Regions from separate parts of the Azoarcus sp. DN11 genome, predicted to be linked through region 3. Evidence: predicted binding sites of a transcription regulator. Region 3 holds the regulator's gene; each other region holds the start of a gene.
What was found. Region 3 encodes sigma-54, which starts transcription at its own class of promoters, with help from an activator protein. Its sites were predicted from a motif close to TGGCACGCTTNCTGCTNA; they were not measured.
Positions count from the first base shown of each region.

Region 1: the regulator sigma-54 is predicted to act here: its motif matches at 1,805-1,822, upstream of CDA09_RS04540 (CmpA/NrtA family ABC transporter substrate-binding protein).
Region 2: the regulator sigma-54 is predicted to act here: its motif matches at 1,819-1,836, upstream of CDA09_RS06580 (glutamate/aspartate ABC transporter substrate-binding protein).
Region 4: the regulator sigma-54 is predicted to act here: its motif matches at 1,275-1,292, upstream of glnA (type I glutamate--ammonia ligase).

Region 1 is NZ_CP021731.1:998,224-1,001,428, reverse strand. Features, by position in the region: gene ntrB (nitrate ABC transporter permease) at 1-376, opposite strand, end outside; gene CDA09_RS04540 (CmpA/NrtA family ABC transporter substrate-binding protein) at 389-1,573, opposite strand; gene CDA09_RS04535 (dihydroorotate dehydrogenase) at 1,961-2,803, opposite strand; gene serC (3-phosphoserine/phosphohydroxythreonine transaminase) at 2,803-3,205, opposite strand, start outside.
Region 2 is NZ_CP021731.1:1,437,460-1,440,664, reverse strand. Features, by position in the region: gene CDA09_RS06585 (type II asparaginase) at 1-808, opposite strand, end outside; gene CDA09_RS06580 (glutamate/aspartate ABC transporter substrate-binding protein) at 864-1,772, opposite strand; gene CDA09_RS06575 (ABC transporter transmembrane domain-containing protein) at 1,979-3,205, shown strand, end outside.
Region 3 is NZ_CP021731.1:4,494,301-4,497,505, forward strand. Features, by position in the region: gene lptB (LPS export ABC transporter ATP-binding protein) at 1-440, shown strand, start outside; gene CDA09_RS20870 (RNA polymerase factor sigma-54) at 458-1,900, shown strand; gene hpf (ribosome hibernation-promoting factor, HPF/YfiA family) at 1,918-2,244, shown strand; gene ptsN (PTS IIA-like nitrogen regulatory protein PtsN) at 2,381-2,866, shown strand; gene hprK (HPr(Ser) kinase/phosphatase) at 2,835-3,205, shown strand, end outside.
Region 4 is NZ_CP021731.1:886,021-889,225, forward strand. Features, by position in the region: gene glnA (type I glutamate--ammonia ligase) at 1-1,207, opposite strand, end outside; gene CDA09_RS03950 (cation diffusion facilitator family transporter) at 1,486-2,667, opposite strand; gene CDA09_RS03955 (rhodanese-like domain-containing protein) at 2,722-3,174, shown strand.

The sequences.
Region 1 (3,205 bases), 1.5 Mb from region 3:
CGTTCCAGCCGATGCCCTGGTCGTTCGGCCCGGCGCGGTAGAAGGGATCCGAGAAGATCGCCACCGCCGCATCCCAGGTCTGCACCGGCCCCGGGATGCCGCCGCCCTTGAGCGTCGCGAGGTACCAGAAACCGACCAGTAGCGCGAGGCCGGCCACCGGCGGCAGCACCGCGCTGGCGATCGTACGCAGCCAGGCCGCGGCCCTGCCCTTGCGCCGGACGACCGGCTCGACCGCCCTGGCTTCCTCCTCCGCCACCGCCGTCATGGCCTCTCCCCTGTCCGCCGCGGACCGCAGCGGCTTCAGGTCCACGACTCTCGCATCGGTCGCTGCCCCGCCGTCCCCCATCGCTCCGTCGAGCGTCGCTGTCGCAGTCATCGCCCGCTCCCCTTACGCCCTGACCTTGAACGACCCGGCGTACTTCGCCGGATCCCTGCCGTCCCACACCGTACCGTCGATCAGCTTCGCACTGCGCATGTCGCTCTTCGGCAGCGACACGCCTGCCGCGGCCGCGGCCTGCTTGTAGATGTCGATGCGATTCACCTGCTTTGCGACCGCGAGGTAATCGACGTCCTTGTCGAGCAGCCCCCAGCGCCGGTGCTGCGTCAGGAACCACATGCCGTCGGTGAGATAGGGGAAGTTCACCGCGCCGTCGTTGTAGAACTTCATGTAGTTCGGGTCGTCCCAGCTCCTGCCCAGCCCGTTGGAATAGCGCCCGAGCATGCGCTCGAGGATCACGTCCATGTCGGTATTGACGTAGGACTTCTGCGCGACGGTCTCGGCCGTCGTGCGCCGGTTGGGCAGCGACGCATCGATCCAGCGTCCGGCTTCCAGGATCGCCGCAGTCAGCGCGCGGGCGGCGTTGGGATGCTTCGCGACCCAGTCGGCGGTGGTGCCGAGCACCTTCTCCGGGTGGTCGGTCCAGATGTCCTGTGTCGTCACCGCGGTGAAGCCGATCCTATCCATGATCGCGCGGTTGTTCCACGGCTCGCCGACGCAGAAGCCGTCCATGTTGCCGACGCGCATGTTGGCGACCATCTGCGGCGGCGGCACGGTGATGACCTTCACGTCCTTCATCGGGTTGATGTCGTGCGCGGCGAGCCAGTAGTACAGCCACATCGCGTGGGTGCCGGTCGGGAAGGTCTGCGCGAAGGTGTATTCGCCCGGCTTCGCGGTGATGAGCTTCCTCAGCCCCGCGCCGTCGGTGACGCCCTGCTCCCTGAGCTTGCTCGCGAGCGTGATCGCCTGGCCGTTGTGGTTCAGGCTCATCAGCACCGCCATGTCCTTCTTCGGCCCGCCGATCCCGAGATGCACGCCATACACCAGCCCGTACAGCACGTGCGCCGCGTCGAGCTCGCCCGACACCAGCTTGTCGCGCACCGACGCCCAGCTTGCCTCTTTGCTCGGGATGATCTTGATGCCGTACTTCTCGTCGAACTTCCGCACCGCCGCCATCACGACCGACGAGCAGTCCGTCAGCGGAATGAAGCCGACGCGGATCTCCTTCTTCTCCGGCGCGTCCGACCCCGCCGCCCACACACCGCCGCTCACGCCCAGCCCCGCAGACCCCATCATCGCCGCCCCCGAAAGCGCCATCGTCCGCCGCATGAATTCCCGCCGCGTGACGCCGTTGTCATCGAACGCACCCATCTTCATCTCCCTGCAGGCCAGAAAAACAAAAACGGCGCACACCGCCCGCAGTAGGATGCCTGCGGGGATGGACGCCGTTGTCCGTAGTTTGCACAGCCCCGCACCGGGACCGGTCAATCTGCTGTCGAACCGCCGTTGATCCGACTCAAGCGATCTTTAGCAGGTCGTGTGCCAAGGCTTCGCAACGTGGCGAAAACCCTTTATTGGCGGGGATTGGGAGGAATTCCGGACGAACCGGACAAGATGGCCGCAGCATGGCAGCCGCACTATTGCAGTGCACAAACCATCCCCGCCGCACCACTTGCGCGCCGCTCAGCGGCCGGGTGCGTGGCGCCGCAAGGCCCGGAGCAGCCGGGGATCGTGAGCCAGCAGCGCGCGATGAACCTGCACCAGCGTCGCGCCCGCCGCAAACCGCGCCGCGGCTTCGTCGAGCGAATCGATACCGCCGACGCTGATCAGGCAGACCCGCGGATCGAGGGCCGCCGACAGCACGCGCAGCATCGCGCCGGCCTTGCGCCGCGCGGCGTGGCCTTCGGTCGACACGAGCAGGCCATCGACGCCCGCCGCAACGAACATGTCGGCGACCGCGATCATGGAGGCGGCATCGCCATCAAGCCAGCACGACGGCAGCTTGGCCACCAGCGGCAGCGGCTGCCGACGATGCCGCGCGAGCCGGTTGCGCAACTGCACCGCCGCGCCCGCCAGATCCGCGAAGCGCGCCGGCGACGGACAATCGCGGCCGGGATTGAGCGTCACGTAATCCGCGCCGGCGTGGGCGGCGCGCAGCACCCGCAGACAGGCGTGGTCCACGTTGTCCCAGCCGACGTGGCGCGGCTTGCCGATGCTGACGCCGCACCGCACGCCGCCCACAGCCCGCCGCGGGAGCACCGGATAACCGTCCGCCCGCGCGAGCGTGCCGATCTCCACGGCACCGAGGCCGAGACGGTGCGCTCCTTCAAGCAGCCGCCCGCGCCGGTCGAACCCCGCAGCCAGGCCGACCGGAGAGGCAAAGCTCAGCCCCATCGCGCTGACCGGACCGAACGGGCCCGCCGCGTCGCCCCCGCCGTCCGTGCGTCGCGCGATGCGCTCAAGCCGCGCCACTGCCCAGCGGGTGCGCAGCGCGCGCGGCGTCAGCGGCGGTGCGCCCATCGCCATCACGCCGCCCGCAGGCCGCTGCGCCGGCGCGCGAAGGCACGCAGGAAGGCGACGAGCGCGTCGACGGCGGCGTCGGCGACACCGTTGTAAAGGCTCACGCGCACGCCGCCGACGTCCGGGTGTCCGCGCAAGTCATGCAGCCCGCCCGCTTCGGCCGCCTGCAGGAACAGCGCGGTCTGCGCCTCGTCGGCGAGGCGGAAGCAGGGATTGACGTGCGAGCGATGGACGCGATCGACAGGCATCGCATACGTGCCCGCGCCATCCGCGAGCGCCGCGTACACGGCTTCGCTGCGCCGGCAGGCCGCCTCGGCCATCGCCGCAACGCCCCCGCGCGCCTCGATCCAGTGCAGCATGCGATGGGCGACGAAGATCGGGAACACCGGCGGTGTGCATAGCCGCGAG
Region 2 (3,205 bases), 1.9 Mb from region 3:
CCTTCACGTCCTTGCCGAACGCACGATAGGCCATGTCGCTCATGTTGCCGTAGCCGTAGGCAATCTCGACGGGGGCGAGCTTCTCGATCTTGTCGATGTCGAACTCGGAGTTCGTCGTGTGACGCTTCACCGGCGCACGGAACCAGTAGCTCTTGCCTTCAACGACCATCCCCAGCGCACCCCACGGGCTCTTGAAGGCCTCGGTGCGGATGTTGATCGCCTTCGTGACGTCGCGCCCGCTCTGGATCTCGTCGTTCATCGTCACCAACACGCCCTTCCCCTGCGACTCCTTCGCCGCCGCGACCGCGACCGCGTCATACAGGTTGAGCATGCCGTCGGCCGACAGCGCCGTGCCCGGACGCATCGCACCCACGACCACGATCGGCTTGTTCGTATGCACGACGAGGTTCAGGAAGAAGGCCGTCTCTTCGAGCGTGTCAGTGCCGTGCGTGATCACGATGCCATCCACGTCGTCCTGCTTCGCGAGTGCGGAAACGCGCTTGCCCAGCGTCATCAGCTCCGCGTTCGTGAAGCTCTCCGAGGCGATCTGGAACACCTGCTCGCCGCGCACGTCGGCGACGGCGGCGAGTTCCGGCACGCCGGCGATGAGCTTGTCGACCGGCACCTTCGCGGCCTGGTAGGTCGCGCTGTTGGCAGCGGTGGCCCCCGCACCGGCGATCGTGCCGCCGGTGGCGAGGATGACGACTTTGCTCTTGGCATCGGCGAACGCGCTGCTGCTCAGTGCCAGTGCTGCGATCAGCACCAGCAGACGGCTGGCGAACCAGCCCTTGGGGTTACGCACTTGCATGATTGTCTCCGTGTTCTTGCGCCCCCTGCGGGGGCATTTTCGTTGTAGCAGCGGTTTATTCGAACGGGCGGTCGTTCGGCGTCTTGATCAGCTTCTTCATCGCGTCGGACATCGGGAAGTTCAGGTTGATGCTCTTCGGCGGGATCGCCGCGAGGAACCACTTGCTGTAGATCGCCTCGGCCTCGCCCGAAGTCATCGTCTTCGCGATCGCCGCATCCACCACCTTCTTGAACTCGGCATCGTCCCTGGCCATCATGCAGCCGTACGCTTCATACGACTGCGGCGTGCCGGTGACGACCCAGTCGGCCGGACGCTTGGCCTTCGCCAGTTCGCCGTAGAGCAGCGCGTCGTCCATCATGAACGCCACCGCACGCCCGGTTTCCAGCGTCAGGAAGGACTCGCCGTGGTCCTTGGCGCTGATGATGTTCATGCCGAGCTTCTTGTCCTCGTTCATCTTGCGCAGCAGGCGCTCCGAGGTGGTGCCGGCGGTCGTCACGACGTTCTTGCCCGCGAGCTGATCGAAATCCGTCACGCCCGAATCCTTCTTGGTCATCAGGCGCGTGCCGACGACGAAGATCGTGTTCGAGAAGGCGACCTGCTTGGCGCGCTCGGCGTTGTTCGTCGTCGAGCCGCACTCGATCGCGACGGTGCCGTTCTGCACCAGCGGGATGCGGTTCTGCGACGTGACCGGCATCAGCTTCACCTTCAGGTTGGGCATCTTCAGCTCGGTTTTGATCGCGTCGACGACCTTCAGCATCATCTCCTGCGAATAGCCGACCACCTGCTGGTTCTGGTCGTAGTACGAGAACGGGATCGAGGACTCGCGGTGACCCAGCGTGATCGAGCCGGTCTCCTTGATCTTCTGCAGCGTGTTGGCCTGCGCGGCGGCGGGCGCGAGGGCGACGGCACCGGCGGCGATCAGGGCGGCAAGGGTGGCGTTCAGGGGCTTGCGCAGCAGCATCATGTCTCCTTTGGTATGACGGGATAAAAGATCCCGATGGACACAAACCATTGCAGGCGGCGTGCCAGCTTTTTTGCTGCATCGCGCAATGCAACAAGCCCCGGATGTATCCGGGGTGGCACTCGTGGCGTTGTGCACCACCGTTCGGAAAACCGAACAAACACCGCTCACGACGTTCGGTTTTCCGAACCGACGATTCATAATGGCGTATGCCCCGCAGCGCCCCGCCCCCGCCCGCCACGCCGCCCCGCCTGTCCGCCCTGCGCGGGCTGTGGCCCTTCCTGCGGCCCTACCGGGCTCGCATCGCCCTCGCTTTCGCGCTGCTGTGCGTGGGCTCGGCGACGATCCTCGTCGTGCCGCTGGCCTTTCGCGACATGGTCGATGCCGGCTTCGGCACGGGGGCGCCGGCGCGCGCGGGGCTGCTGGGCGGCTTGAGCCTCGACGGCCATTTCCTGGCGCTCTTCGGCCTCGCGGCTTTCTGGGCGCTGGCGGTGTCGGCGCGCTATTACACGGTGTCGTGGATCGGCGAGCGCGTCACGGCCGATCTGCGCAGTGCCGTGTACGCCCGCGTGCTCGGCCAGTCGCCGGCGTTCTTCGAGACCCTGCAGACCGGGGAGGTCCTGTCGCGCCTGACCGGCGACGCGACGCTGATCCAGACCGTGGTCGGCAGTTCGGTCTCGATGGGCCTGCGCAGCCTGTTCCAGTTCATCGGCGGGATGGTCATGCTGGCGGTCACCAGCCCGCGGCTCTTTTCCCTCAACCTGGGCATGATGGCGCTGCTGGCCCTGCCCATCCTCGCCATCGGCCGCAAGGTGCGGAAGCTGTCGCGCGAATCGCAGGACCGCATCGCCGACGCGTCGGCGCTGGCCGGCGAGATCCTCAACGCCATGCCCACCGTCCAGGCCTACACGCAGGAGCCCTACGAGGCGCGGCGCTTCGCCGACCGCAGCGAGAACAGCTTCGTCACCGCCATCCGCCGCACCCGCGTGCGCGCGGCGCTCACGACGCTCATCATCACCGCGGTGATGGGGACGATCATCTTCGTGCTGTGGGTGGGCGCGCAGCAGGTGCGTGCCGGCACGCTCACCAGCGGCCAGCTCGCCTCCTTCGTCCTCTACGCAGCACTCGTGGCGGGCGGCGTGGGGACGCTGGCGGAGGTATGGGGCGACGTGATGCGTGCCGCCGGCGCCGCGGAGCGTCTGCTGGAACTGCTCCACGCCCGCTCGGCGATCGTCGATACCCCGCTGCCGCGGACGCCGCAGGCCTCAACGCAGGCGGCGATCCGCTTCGAGCACGTCTCATTCGCCTACCCGGCGCGCCCGGAGGTGCACGCCGTGGACGACGTCGACCTCGCGATCGCGCCCGGCGAAAGCGTCGCCCTCGTCGGCCCCTCCGGCGCCGGCAAGACCTCCCTCTTCCAGCTCCTGCTGCGCTAC
Region 3 (3,205 bases):
TCGCCGAGAACATCCGCGCCGTGCTGGAGCTGCAGGGCCTCGGCCGCGACCGCATCGACGAGCGCCTCGAAGAGCTGCTCGATGAGCTCGGCATCGCCCACCTGCGCGACAACACCGCCGTCTCGCTGTCCGGCGGCGAGCGCCGCCGCTGCGAGATCGCCCGCGCGCTCGCGACCGACCCGCGCCTGATCCTGCTCGACGAGCCTTTCGCGGGCGTCGACCCGATCGCCGTGCTCGACATCCAGAAGATCATCCGCTTCCTGCGCGACCGCGGCATCGGCGTGCTGATCACCGACCACAACGTGCGCGAGACGCTCGGCATCTGCAACCGCGCCTACATCATCAGCGAAGGGCGCGTGCTCGCGAGCGGGCGCCCGGACGACATCGTCGCCAACGAACAGGTTCGCCGCGTCTATCTCGGCGAGCATTTCCGTCTCTGAGCCACCGAAGCAGCGCCATGAAACCGTCCCTCCAGCTCAAGATCTCCCAGCACCTCACGCTGACGCCGCAGCTGCAGCAGTCGATCAAGCTGCTGCAGCTGTCCACGCTGGAGCTGAACCAGGAGCTGGAACGCTTTCTCCTCGAAAACCCCATGCTCGAACGCGAGGACGGCGACGGCAGCGACTTTTCGCCCGGCGCAGCGCAGGCCCCGAGCGGCACCACCGATTCCGGCAGCCAGTCAGAAACCCCTGCCGCCAGCGAGGAGCCCCAGGGCGAGAGCGAACCGGCCAACTTCGACGAGGCCGGCGAGTGGTCGAGCGCGAGCAGCGGTTCGTCGAACCGCGACGACGACGATACCGACTTCCAGGAGCTGCAGGCCGCCGGCACCAGCCTGCGCGACCACCTCGACCAGCAGGTGAGCCTGTCGCCGCTCTCCGATCGCGACCGCGCCCTCGTGCGCTTCCTCATCGAGGCGCTCGACGAGGACGGCTACCTCAACCAGTCGCTCGAGGAACTGCTGCCGCTGCTGCCGCCGGAACTCGAGTACGACCTCGACGACCTCACGATCGCGCTGCGCCACGTGCAGCACCTCGACCCGGCCGGCATCGGCGCGCGCAATCCGCAGGAATGCCTGAGCCTGCAGCTGCGCGCGATGCTCCCGGGGGCGACGCGCGACCTCGCGCTCAGGATCGTCGACGAATACCTCGACCTGCTCGCCGAGCGCAATTTCGTGCGCATCAAGCGCGCCACCGGCTGCGACGACGACGCGCTGCGCGCCGCGCACGCGCTGATCTGCGGCCTCGACCCGCACCCGGGCTCGCAGCACTCGGTGCAGGAGACGCGCTACATCCTGCCGGATGTCATCGTGCGCAAGCTGCGCGGCCGCTGGACGGTGTCGCTCAACCCCGAGGCGATGCCCAAGCTGCGCATCAATTCGCTCTATGCCAGCATCCTGCAGCAGAACCGCGGATCGGGTGGCGCGCTTACCAGCCAGCTGCAGGAGGCGCGCTGGCTGATCAAGAACGTGCAGCAGCGTTTCGACACGATCCTGCGGGTTTCGCAGGCCATCGTTGACCAGCAGCGACAGTTCTTCGATTATGGCGATGTGGCAATGCGACCTTTGACGTTGAGGGAGATCGCGGACCAGCTCGAGCTGCACGAATCGACGGTCTCGCGAGTCACAACGCAGAAGTTCATGGCCACACCGCGTGGCGTATTCGAGTTGAAGTACTTTTTCGGCAGTCACGTTGCCACCGACACCGGTGGGGCGGCTTCCTCCACGGCGATTCGCGCACTGATTCGCCAGCTGGTGGAGGCCGAAGACAGGAAAAAGCCCCTGTCCGACGCGAAAATTGCCGAATTGCTCGGTCAACAGGGTATCGTGGTAGCGCGGCGGACGATTGCCAAGTATCGCGAGTCCCTGAATATTCCGCCGGTCAGCCTGCGCAAGACGATCTGACAATACGAGGAAACATCATGAATCTCACCATCACCGGACATCACGTCGAAGTCACTCCCGCGATCCGCGAGTACGTGAACACCAAGCTTGACCGCGTCATCCGCCACTTCGACAACGTGACCAGCGTCAGCGTGATCCTGTCGGTGGATAAACTGCGGCAGAAGGCCGAAGTGACCCTGCATGTGCGCGGCAAGGACATCTACGTCGAGAGCGACGACGCGGACATGTATGCCGCGATCGACAGCATGGTCGACAAGCTCGACCGCCAGGTCCTCAAGTACAAGGACAAGAACTACGATCACGGCCACGACACGCTGAAGCATCAGCAGCCGACCGAACTGTGATCGTTTAACTCGCACCGGGGGTCCGGGGTGTGTTTATAATTCGCGCGTTTTCAACCCGCGCCTGCCGCACACCCCGAGCCTCCTCCCGCACCATCCCGGCAGCGGCAAGGGCCCTGTCGCGCAGGTGGTGATCCGCATGAGCCTCATCGCCGAACTCCTGCCCCCCTCGAACGTGGTCATCGACCTGGACGCGAGCAGCAAGAAACGCGTCTTCGAACAAGCCGGACTCCTGTTCGAAAACAATCAGGGCGTCGCCCGCAGCGTCGTCTTCGACAGCCTGTTCTCGCGCGAGCGCCTCGGCTCGACCGGACTGGGCCAGGGCATCGCGATTCCCCACGGCCGCATCAAGGGCCTGAAGGACGCCGCCGGCGCCTTCCTGCGCCTGTCGGCACCGGTGCAGTTCGACGCGCCCGACGGTCGCCCCGTCACCATGCTGTTCGTGCTGCTGGTGCCCGAACAGGCCAACGAGACCCACCTGCAGCTGCTGTCGGAGCTCGCGCAGATGTTCAGCGACCGCGACTTCCGCGATCAGCTGCAGAGCGCACCCGACGCCGCGACCATCCACTCGCTGTTCGCCTCCTGGGGCCCGCATGCGGCAGACCAGCGTCGCGCGGCTGTATGACCTGCACCGGGAACAGCTGGAGCTGACCCACGTCAGCGGCCGGCTCGACCGCGTCATTTCGGTCAACGAAGAACGCATCTGGCCGGCCGACCTCGTCGGCCACCTCAACCTGATCCACCCGACGCGCATCCAGATCCTGGGTGCCGCCGAACTCGCGTGGGCCGGCCGCCACTCGAGCGACAAGGTTGCCCACCACCTCACCGAGATCATCGGCGCGCGTCCCCCGGCCATCATCGTCGCCGACGGCTGCGCGATCCCCGAGCTGCTGCGCGGCATCTGCGAATACGCCGACGTCGCGCTGATCACGACGCCACAGCCGTCGGCGAGCGTGATCGACCA
Region 4 (3,205 bases), 1.3 Mb from region 3:
CCGGCGGCAGGTCGTACAGGTTCTTGTCGGCCGGGTCGCCCGGGTGGATCTTGTTCTGGATGCCGTCGAGGCCCGCCATCATCAGGGCCGAGAAGCACAGGTACGGGTTGGCCAGGGGATCCGGGAAGCGCGATTCGATGCGGCGGCCCTTCGGGTTGGCGGTGTAGGGGATGCGGATCGAGGCCGAGCGGTTGCGCGCCGAGTAGGCGAGCTTGGTCGGGGCTTCGTAGTGCGGCACGAGGCGCTTGTACGAGTTGGTGCCCGGGTTGGTGATCGCGTTCAGTGCGCGGGCGTGCTTGATGATGCCGCCGATGTAGTACAGCGCGATCTCCGACAGGCCGGCATAGCCGTTGCCTGCGAAGAGGTTCTGGCCGTCCTTCCAGATCGACTGGTGCACGTGCATGCCCGAGCCGTTGTCGCCGACGATCGGCTTCGGCATGAAGGTGGCGGTCTTGCCGTACTGGTGCGCGACGTTATGCACGATGTACTTGAGGATCTGGGTCCAGTCGGCGCGCTGGGTCAGGGTGCTGAACTTGGTGCCGATCTCGCACTGGCCGGCGTTCGCGACTTCGTGGTGATGCACTTCGACCGGCACGCCGGCCGCTTCGAGCGCGAGCACCATCGCGGCGCGCACGTCGTTGAGGCTGTCGACCGGGGGAACCGGGAAGTAGCCGCCCTTGACGCGCGGACGGTGGCCGGTGTTGCCGCCTTCGAACTTGTCGGCGGTCGACCACGCGGCTTCTTCCGAGATGATCTTGCTATACACGCCCGACATGTCGACGTTCCACTCGACGGAGTCGAAGATGAAGAATTCGGGTTCCGGGCCGAAGAACGCGGTGTCGCCCAGGCCGGTGCTCTTCAGGTAGGCCTCGGCGCGCTTGGCGATCGAGCGCGGGTCGCGGTCGTAGCCCTTGCCGTCCGACGGTTCGATGACGTCGCAGGTCAGCACCAGGGTGGTTTCGTCGAAGAACGGGTCGATGTAGGCGGTGCGGGCTTCCGGCAGCAGGATCATGTCGGAGGCCTGGATGCCTTTCCAGCCGGCCAGCGAGGAGCCGTCGAAGGGGTGGCCGTGCTCGAAGTGGTCTTCCTCGAAGGCCGAGACCGGCAGGCCGACGTGGTGCTCTTTGCCACGGGTATCAGTAAAACGCAGGTCAACGAAGCGGACCTCGTTTTCCTGAATCATCTTCATGACGTCTTGAGCGTTCATATTCACTCCTGGTGAGAAGAGGCAAAAGCGGTTGGTTAATAACGGCAAACTTCCGTTGAGGCGAAAGCAAGCAGTATCTGTGCCATACGTGTATCGGACTGTGCCGGGCATTGTGCCACAAGGGCGGCTGAACGTAGCGCGGCCGCACGCGAACGCATTGATCGCGAAGGGGGTTGGCAGGGCGGAAGACGGGCCTTCGGCATCGCCCATCCGCGGCCCACGATGAATGCGTGCCGAAAGGCACCGGAATGGTGCGCGATTCCGTCCTGAAGGCACTGTTATGGTGCAATTCGGCTCAGGATGGTGATGGCGCGGTAGTGGGGGTGTTCGGCGAGCAGGGTCTCGATGCGCAGGCGCAATTCTTCGCGGCTGGTTTCGGCCAGATCGTCCGTGCTCAGGATCACTTCGGCCTCGATGCGGTCGCCGAGGTAGTGGATGAGCACGCGCGGCGGCGCCGCGAGGGCGTCGCCGAACAGGTCTTCCAGCGTACGCACGATTTCGGTGCGACCGGGCAGAGGGGCAGGGCCGGCGCTCGGGGCGAGGATCGCGTCGTCTTCGGAATCGACGTGCACCAGCACTTCGCGCACCTCGGGGTGGGCGGCGCGGACGCGGAAGTACACGGTGTCGGAGATCCGGTGTCCCTCGGACACGGTGATGCGGGGATCGACCTGGATGTGGGCGTCGCACAGCACGCGGTCGGCCATGCGCCGCGTGCGCAGGTCATGCAGGCCGATCACGCCCGGGGTGGTGCGGATGGTGTCGCGGATGCGCGCGACGTCCTGCTCCGACAGGCCGGTATCGATGAGCTCGCGCACGGCGCGCCAGACGAGGCGCACGCCCATGTGCACGATCAGGAAGCCGACGACGGCGGCCGCGAGCGGTTCGAGGAAGCGGTGGCCGGCGAGGCTGCCGCCGATGCCGATGGCGACGACGAGCGAGGAGGCGGCGTCCGAGCGGGCGTGCCAGGCGTTGGCTTCGAGGACGGGGGCCTTCAGGCGCCGGCTTGCGGCGAGCGTGTAGCGGAACAGGATTTCCTTCGCCACGAGCGTCACCAGCGCCATGCCCAGCGCCGCCGGATGCAGCGGCGGCGCGGCGGCCATGTGCTGCAGGCGCAGGCCGGAGCTCCACAGGAAGCCCACGCCGACGACCGCGAGCACCGCGCCCAGCAGCATCGACACCGCGGTCTCGATGCGGCCGTGGCCGTAGGGGTGGTCGCGGTCGGCCGGCTCGGCGCCGCGTCGCCCGGCGACCAGGACGAGGAAGTCGGTGAATAGGTCCGAGAGCGTGTGCGCCGAGTCGGCGACGAGGCTGAAGGCGTTGGCGAACAGGCCGACGGCGATCTGGCCGGCCGACAGCAGCGTGTTCGTGACGATGGCGGTCAGCGCGGTGCGCTGGATGCCGCGCGCGCGCGCGGCATCCCGTCCTGTGCTGCGCGTGTTGCGTGCTGTTGGGTGGTCCATGGCGTGAGCGGTATACTCGGTGTTCGATCGAACGATTCTATCCGGATGGCTGCAATGGGAAAATTGACCGACCTGCTCCGCCTCGCGCAGCAGCGTGCGCAGGAGATGGGGCTGCCCTATGCGGGGGCGCTGACACCGGCCGAAGCCTACGAGGTCTGGCAGCTCGCGCCCGGCGCGAAGTTCGTCGATGTACGCACCCGCGCCGAGTGGGACTGGGTCGGCCGCGTCCCCGGCGCCGTCGAGATCGAATGGATGGGCTATCCCGGCAACCAGCCGAACCCGCATTTCCTCACCCAGTTCCGGCGCGAGGTCGATCCCGAGGCGCTCGTGATGTTCATGTGCCGTTCGGGGGCGCGCTCGGACAAGGCCGCGCGCGCTGCGACGGAGGCCGGTTACCGGAACTGCTACAACGTGCTGGAAGGCTTCGAGGGCGACCGCGACGCGCACCACCAGCGCAACCGCATCGGCGGCTGGCGCCATGCCGGTCTGCCGTGGCAGCAGGGCTGACCGACGCACCTATTTGACACGCCGGCGGACA